Regions from separate parts of the Streptomyces sp. NPDC012835 genome, predicted to be linked through region 1. Evidence: riboswitches for the same ligand, from Rfam matches in the RefSeq annotation. Region 1 holds a riboswitch; each other region holds the start of a gene.
The links. Region 1 has a riboswitch for cobalamin ahead of metE (5-methyltetrahydropteroyltriglutamate--homocysteine S-methyltransferase). Riboswitches for the same ligand answer to the same signal wherever they lie in the genome.
Positions count from the first base shown of each region.

Region 2: it holds a riboswitch for cobalamin, as region 1 does, so the genes downstream of both, ACFY6S_RS24535 (ABC transporter substrate-binding protein) here and metE (5-methyltetrahydropteroyltriglutamate--homocysteine S-methyltransferase) in region 1, are expected to answer to the same signal.
Region 3: it holds a riboswitch for cobalamin, as region 1 does, so the genes downstream of both, ACFY6S_RS07740 (cobalamin biosynthesis protein) here and metE (5-methyltetrahydropteroyltriglutamate--homocysteine S-methyltransferase) in region 1, are expected to answer to the same signal.

Region 1 is NZ_JBIBBW010000001.1:425,890-428,140, reverse strand. It holds gene metE (5-methyltetrahydropteroyltriglutamate--homocysteine S-methyltransferase) at 1-869, opposite strand, end outside; cobalamin riboswitch at 1,029-1,258, opposite strand; gene ACFY6S_RS01720 (DeoR/GlpR family DNA-binding transcription regulator) at 1,393-2,193, opposite strand.
Region 2 is NZ_JBIBBW010000006.1:231,579-233,829, reverse strand. It holds gene ACFY6S_RS24540 (FecCD family ABC transporter permease) at 1-130, opposite strand, end outside; gene ACFY6S_RS24535 (ABC transporter substrate-binding protein) at 211-1,287, opposite strand; cobalamin riboswitch at 1,353-1,537, opposite strand; tRNA gene ACFY6S_RS24530 (tRNA-Arg) at 1,893-1,964, opposite strand; gene ACFY6S_RS24525 (Ku protein) at 2,039-2,251, opposite strand, start outside.
Region 3 is NZ_JBIBBW010000002.1:51,289-53,539, forward strand. It holds gene ACFY6S_RS07730 (anion permease) at 1-291, shown strand, start outside; gene ACFY6S_RS07735 (hypothetical protein) at 305-559, shown strand; cobalamin riboswitch at 621-773, shown strand; gene ACFY6S_RS07740 (cobalamin biosynthesis protein) at 807-1,814, shown strand; gene ACFY6S_RS07745 (cobyric acid synthase) at 1,811-2,251, shown strand, end outside.

The DNA of each region.
Region 1 (2,251 bases):
CCGACCGCCGCGAGGCCGTCGAGGTTGGCGGCGGCCGCGCCGGTGAAGTCGAGGGCCAGACCCTCGATTGGCGCCTCGGCCAGGACGGGCAGCGCCTCGCCGAGCCGGTCGAAGTAGGAGGCGACCAGCAGCTTCGGCCGGTCGGCCGCACCGCCGAGGTCGCGGTAGGCGCGGGCGACCGCGTTCAGCTCGGCCGGGGTGCGGTCCTGCACCAGCGCGGGTTCGTCGAGCTGCGCCCACGCGGCGCCGGCCGCTCGCAGATCGGCGAGCACCTCGGCGTACACCGGCAGCAGCCGGTCCAGCAGGGTCAGCGGCTCGAAGTCCGCCGGGACGCCCGGAGCGGGCTTGGCCAGCAGCAGGTAGGTGACGGGGCCGACGAGGACCGGGCGGGCGGAGTGTCCCAGGGAGAGGGCTTCCGTGACCTCGGCGACCTGCTTGGCGGAGTCGGCGGTGAAGACGGTGTCGGGGCTCAGCTCCGGCACCAGATAGTGGTAGTTCGTGTCGAACCACTTCGTCATTTCCAGCGGGGCGGTGTCCCGGGTTCCCCTGGCCATCGCGAAGTAGCCGTCCAGCGCGTCGGCCGCGACCGCCGCGCGGTGCCGCTCGGGGACGGCGCCGACCATGACGCTGGTGTCCAGAACGTGGTCGTAGTACGAGAAATCACCGGACGGCACTTCATGGATGCCGGCGTCGGCCAGCTGCCGCCAGTTGGAGCGCCGGATGTCCGCCGCGGTCTCCCGGAGGGCGGCGGCGGTGACTTCGCCCTTCCAGTAGCCCTCGACGGCCTTCTTCAGCTCACGCTTCTGACCCTGGCGGGGGTAGCCGTACACGGTGGCCTGTGCTGCCGCGGTCGCGGGCTCGGCTGTCACGGAACTCTCCTTCGCGAGACGTGTCCTGGTATCCCGGGGACGGGACCGAGGACGCGAAGGGACGACCGACCGGGCGGCCCACGACGCGTATCGTCGCGTGTGCCGCTCGATATGTACGCCGACCCGCCCACGAGGTCACCGGGATATCCGCACGCGATCGGTCGCGCGCGGGCAACGGGCAGGTCTTCGGACTCGTGGGCCCGTCCCGTGTCGCGTGTCGCGCACGGGGCACCTACTGGCCGTCGCTTCCCGGAACCGGTCGGATCCAGTGCTTGTATGACGGCGGTCGTTCCCACTCACCGCTGCGGGGCAGTCCCGGATTCCCACCGGGTTCCCTCTTGCGACACCCCGCCTGGCGGACAGGGCGAACCAGCTGCACGTCCACCTTAGAGGCAGAGACGGCGGGCGCGCACTCCTGCCCGAATCCCGGAACGTGACCCGGGCCCCTTATCGCCCCCTGTTCGGGCGTCCGGGGTTTGCCGGGTCGGGCCGGTGACCGGACAACGCCGGACACCGGCGCTCCTCAGACGCCCTCCGTGCGCGCCGCCTTCAGCTCGACGCCCCCGGCGAGCAACGCCTCACGGACGGCCGGGGTGAGCGCGTCGTCGGTGATCACGGTGTCGAACGCGGTCAGGGCGGCGACGCGGTACATGCCGAAGGTGTCGTACTTGGCGCTGCCCGCCAGCAGCACCGAGCGGGAGGCGCTGCTCATCGCCGCCTGTTTGACCTCCACCTTGGGCGCCGACGGCGTGGTCACCCCGCGTCGGACGTCCCAGGAACTGGTGGAGATGAAGGCCATGTCCAGGGCGAGTTGCTGGAGGGTCAGCGCCGCCAGCCGGCCCACGGTGGAGCGATTGGCGTGCTCGGTGCGCCCGCCGGTGTGGATCACCTCGATGTCGGGATTGCCGATCAGCGCGTTGGCGGTGGTGAAGTCGTTGGTGACGACGGTCATTCCCTTCCGCCGCATCAGATGGGGCACCAGGCCCTGACAGGTGGTGCCGGCGTCCAGGTACACCGTGGTGTGGTCCCGCAGCAGCTCGCCCGCCTCGCGGGTGATGGCCAGCTTGGCGGGCTGATCCATCATCGACTTGTCGACCCTGCTGGGTTCGTGGTGCAGCTGCCGGCCGGCGATCCGCACCCCGCCGGTCACCGAGACGGCGCGGCCCTGTGCCTCCAGCGCGGCGATGTCCCGGCGTACGGTCATGTGGGAGACGCCCAGCATCTCGGTGAGTTGGTGGACGCTGAGCACCGAATGCCCCCGCAGCAGCTCGATCAGCAGCTCCCGGCGCTGGTCCGGGATGAGGGGGGTGTCGTCGGTGGTCACCCGGGTCTCCTTCACTCGTGTCTCCCTGATGCGTCTCGGGCCTGGTTCCCGCGGCACG
Region 2 (2,251 bases), on a different contig from region 1:
AGACGTCACCGACGCGGATCTGCGCCGGACCGATGGTGATGGCGACCGCGACGGAGGCGACCAGCGCGGCGAGCCCGCCGAAGCACAGGAGCAGCGCGCGCGGGCTCCCCGGCCCCCACAGGCTCCGCAGGCCGCGCGCGGGCACGCCGGTCACGGCCGTACCGGCGCCGGGGTCCAGGACGGCGTCCCGCTCCCGCTCCCGCTGGGCGGTCACTTCGCGGGCACGTACGAGCGCAGGGCGGCGGCGACCTTCTCGACGCCTTCGACCGTGCGGATGCTCGGGTTCATGGCCTGGCCGCTGAGCAGCACGTACCGCTTGTTCCTGACCGCGTCCATCTCCTTGGTGACCGGATTGGACTCCAGGAACTCGATCTTCTTGGCGGCCGTCTCCGCGGTCTGCGACTTGCGCGTGAGGTCGCCGATCACCAGGAAGTCGGGGTCGCGGTCGGCCACCGTCTCCCAGTTGATCTGCGGCCACTCGTCGTGGGTGTCGTCGAAGACGTTCTTCGCGCCGACGGCGTCGGTGATGATGCCGGGGGCGCCGCAGCAGCCGGCCATGTACGGGGAGTCGGAGTTGGCGAACCAGTAGAGCAGGGTGACCTTCCCGGTCTTCGCCGCGTCCAGCCCCGCCGTCGCCTTCGCCATCCGGGCCTCAAGACCGGCGACGACCTTCTCGCCGCGCTCCTCGACGCCGAAGACCTCGGCCAGGTCCCGTACCTCGCCGTAGATGCTCTCCATGGCCAGCGGGGTGGACCGGGCGCCGTCGGTGCCCACGGTCTTGTCGTTCTTGGTGCAGTCGGCGGGCGAGATGTACGTGGGCACCCCGAGCTTCTCGAACTGCTCCCGGGTGGCCACGCCGCCCTTGCCCAGCGTGGACAGGAACGAGGAGGCGACGAAGTCGGGCTCGGTGTCGAGGACCTTCTCGAAGGAGGGGTTGTTCTCCGCGATCCTGGGGACCTCGGCGTTGGCCTTCTCCAGCCCCTTCATCAGCGGGTCGGTCCAGGTGGCGGTCCCGGCCATACGGTCCGCCAGGCCGAGGGAGAGCATGATCTCCGTCGTGCCCTGGTTGAGCGAGACGGCACGGCTGGGCGGCGCGTCGATCCGTACCTGCTGTCCGCAGTTCTCGACGGTACGCGGATACCCGGCCGCCTCGCCCTTGGCGCCCTTCCCCGTGGCCGCCGCTTCGCCCTGTCCCTGACCGCCTCCCCCGCAGGCGGTCAGGGACAGGGCTCCGGCGAGGAGCAGGGCGCTGAGAGCGACGGGACGGAGCGGGCGCGCGATCGGCACGGTGGTTCCTCTGCGTTCGAGGGCCCATGCGCGGAGCCCGTTCGTACGGTGCTCCCCCGCCACCTGAAAGGACGGGGGTGGCCAGCAGGTCTTCGGACTCGGGTTCCCCCGGACGCGACGCCTTCCCGGACGGCTGCCGCCCAGTGGCCGATGCCACGCCCGTCACCCTCACCGCTGCGCGTCAGCTCCGGATTCCCACCGGATTCCCTGACCCACGTACATGGGTTCGACTGGCCTCGGCAAGCTATCACAGCCGAAAAACACCCCCGCCGAGCCTGTTTCCACAGGTGATCCGGGTTGCCGGGCGCCTCCGGCCGCCGCCCGTCGGAGGCGTGGCCGAACGCGGGCCCCTCTGTCGGAGGACCCGGCGTCTCCCCCGGCCGGACTGTGGATGACGGACGTGGGCGCCGGGCCCTGCCGCAAGTTCTCGCCGCCGCAGCCGAGTTGACGGCGCCGCGCCCGCGTCGGCGCTCCAGGGCCGCGCCCGCGCCCGCCCGCGGAACCTGGCGCGCGGTCACTCGCGGCCACACCCGCCCGCGCATACGCGAAGACCCCGGCCTCAGCGTTTCCGCTGGTGACGGGGTCTTTGGGCACCTCATACAAGGTGCCCCCGGCAGGATTCGAACCTGCGCACACGGCTCCGGAGGCCGTTGCTCTATCCCCTGAGCTACGGGGGCGCTTCGCCGTCTTGCCTGGCGACGTGGGAAACCTTACCAGCTTCGACGGGGTGGCCGTGAACAGGTATTTCGGCTCAGGCGGAGGCGCGTTTGGCGCGGGTGGTGGGGGCCTTCTTCGACGTGGTGTTCTTCTTGGCCGCAGCCGTCTTCCCGGTGGACTTGGCGGCGGTCTTGCCCGCCGTGCGCTTGGCGGACGCCGTCTTCTTCGCGGGGGTCTTCTTCGCCGCCGCCTTCTTGGCCGGCCCCCGCTCGCGGTCCGTGAGGTGGGTGACCTCGGCCTCGGCGGA
Region 3 (2,251 bases), on a different contig from region 1:
GCCGAGTTCCTCACCGGTCAGGGCACCTGGGGGATCGCGGCCGTCGCCGTCCTGCTCGTCGCGGGATCGGGAGCGATCTGGCTCGTCTCGCGGCGGCAGCCGATAGACCACACGAACGTCACCGACGGCGCGGAGTCCCCGGCCACCGCGGCCCCCGACGTGACGGATGTCGTGACGACCGCCGTCGTCGCCGTCACCCCGCCGCCCGCCGGGTCCGCGCAGGATCTGTCGGCCACCATCCACGCCCCCACCGGTCCCGCCGGTGAGCCCGCGCGCACCGCCACGGTCTGAAGGAAGTCATCGCATGAACATCGACTGGGCGGCGCTCGGCTCCGTCTTCGGCGTCAGTCTCGTGACCACCGTGGCCCTGGTGGGCCTGTTCACCCTGGGCATCGTGGCCCTCGCCAGGCCGGAGCGGCAGCCGGCCGAGAGCGGCGCGCGGGGCGCCGGGCCCGGCGCCACCGGATCGGCCGTGGCCGTCCGCACGGCGGGCGCCTGCGTCTGCTTCGCACTCTGTCTGGCCGCCGTGGCGTACGGGATCTATCTGATCGTGGCCTGACCCGCCACCTCGTGTGGGGCTCGGCACACTGCCCCGTCGCAGGTCAAGGCGGAGTTGACGGGTCTTTCGACGGCGTGGTGGACTGCCGGGGCCATACACGGCGGCAGAAGAGGAAGCCGGTGCGAATCCGGCGCGGTCCCGCCACTGTCACCGCGAGCGACCCGCGTGGCCGCTCCGGAAGCCAGGAACTCCTGCCGCCGCGTCACGTCGAACCGGGGCGCGGACCCTGAGTGAGGACAATTTCGCCATGCCTGGCCGCGCTTCCGCCGCCGCGCGCGGCGGCGGCTCAGCCGTCGCCGAGCGGGTCTTCGCCTACGGTGCCACCGCCGGCCTGCTGGCCGACCTGGTCCTCGCCGACCCCCGCCGGGGCCATCCGGTCGCGGCGTTCGGCCGGGCGGCCGGGGCCGTCGAGCGCGTCCTGTGGCGCGACCACCGCGGCTGGGGCGCGCTGCACACGGCGGTGTGCGCCGGTGGCGCCGCCGGGGCCGCCGCGCTGGCGGCCCGTGCCGTACGCCACCGTCCCGCCGTCGCCACCGCCCTCACCGCCGCCGCCACCTGGTCCGTGGTCGGCGGGACCTCGCTGGGCCGCGAGGCGCGGGCGATCGGCGCGGCGCTGGCCGCCGGGGACGTCGAGGGGGCCAGGGAGCGGCTGCCGCACCTGTGCGGGCGGGACCCGCAGGCGCTGGACGCGGCTCAGATCGCGCGGGCCGTCGTGGAGTCCGTCGCCGAGAACACCTCGGACGCCGTCGTGGGCGCGCTGGTGTGGGGCGCCGTCGCGGGTCCCGCCGGGCTGGCCGGGTTCCGGGCCGTGAACACGCTGGACGCGATGGTGGGGCACAGGAGCGCGCGGTACCGCCGCTTCGGCTGGGCCTCCGCGCGGCTCGACGACGCCGCCGGATGGCCGGGCGCCCGGCTGACCACCGCGCTCGCGATCGTCGCGGGCGGCGATCCGCGCGGCGCGCTGCGGGCCGTACGGCAGGACGCGGCGCGGCACCCGAGCCCCAACGCGGGCCCGGTGGAGGCGTCGTTCGCGGGCGCGCTGGGGGTACGGCTGGGCGGCACCCTCGCGTACGGCGGCCGGGTCGAGCACCGGCCGGTGCTGAACGGCGGCGGGCGGCCCGTCGAGGTCGGGGACATCGAACGCGCGGTACGCCTGTCGCGCCGGGTCAACGCGCTGGCCCTGGCGGCCTGTGTGGCCGGCCGGATCGGGTACGGCGCCATGCGGCGGTCGGCCGCGCGAAGGAGGAACGGATGAGCCGGGGCGGGCGCGGCGGTGGTCTCCTGATAGCCGGGACCACCTCCGACGCGGGCAAGAGCGTCGTCACGGCGGGAATCTGCCGGTGGCTGGCGCGACGCGGGCTGAAGGTGGCGCCGTTCAAGGGGCAGAACATGTCCCTGAACTCGTTCGTGACGCGTGAGGGCGCCGAGATCGGGCGCGCCCAGGCGATGCAGGCGCAGGCCGCGCGGGTGGAGCCGACCGCGCTGATGAACCCCGTCCTCCTCAAGCCGGGCGGCGACCGCAGCAGCCAGGTGGTGCTGATGGGTCGGCCCGTCGGGGAACTGAGCGCGACCGACTACCACGGGGGCCGGCGCGAGGCGCTGCTCGGCACCGTACTGGAGTGCCTGGAGGAGCTGCGGGCCGGCCACGACGCGGTGATCTGCGAGGGCGCGGGCAGCCCGGCCGAGATCAAT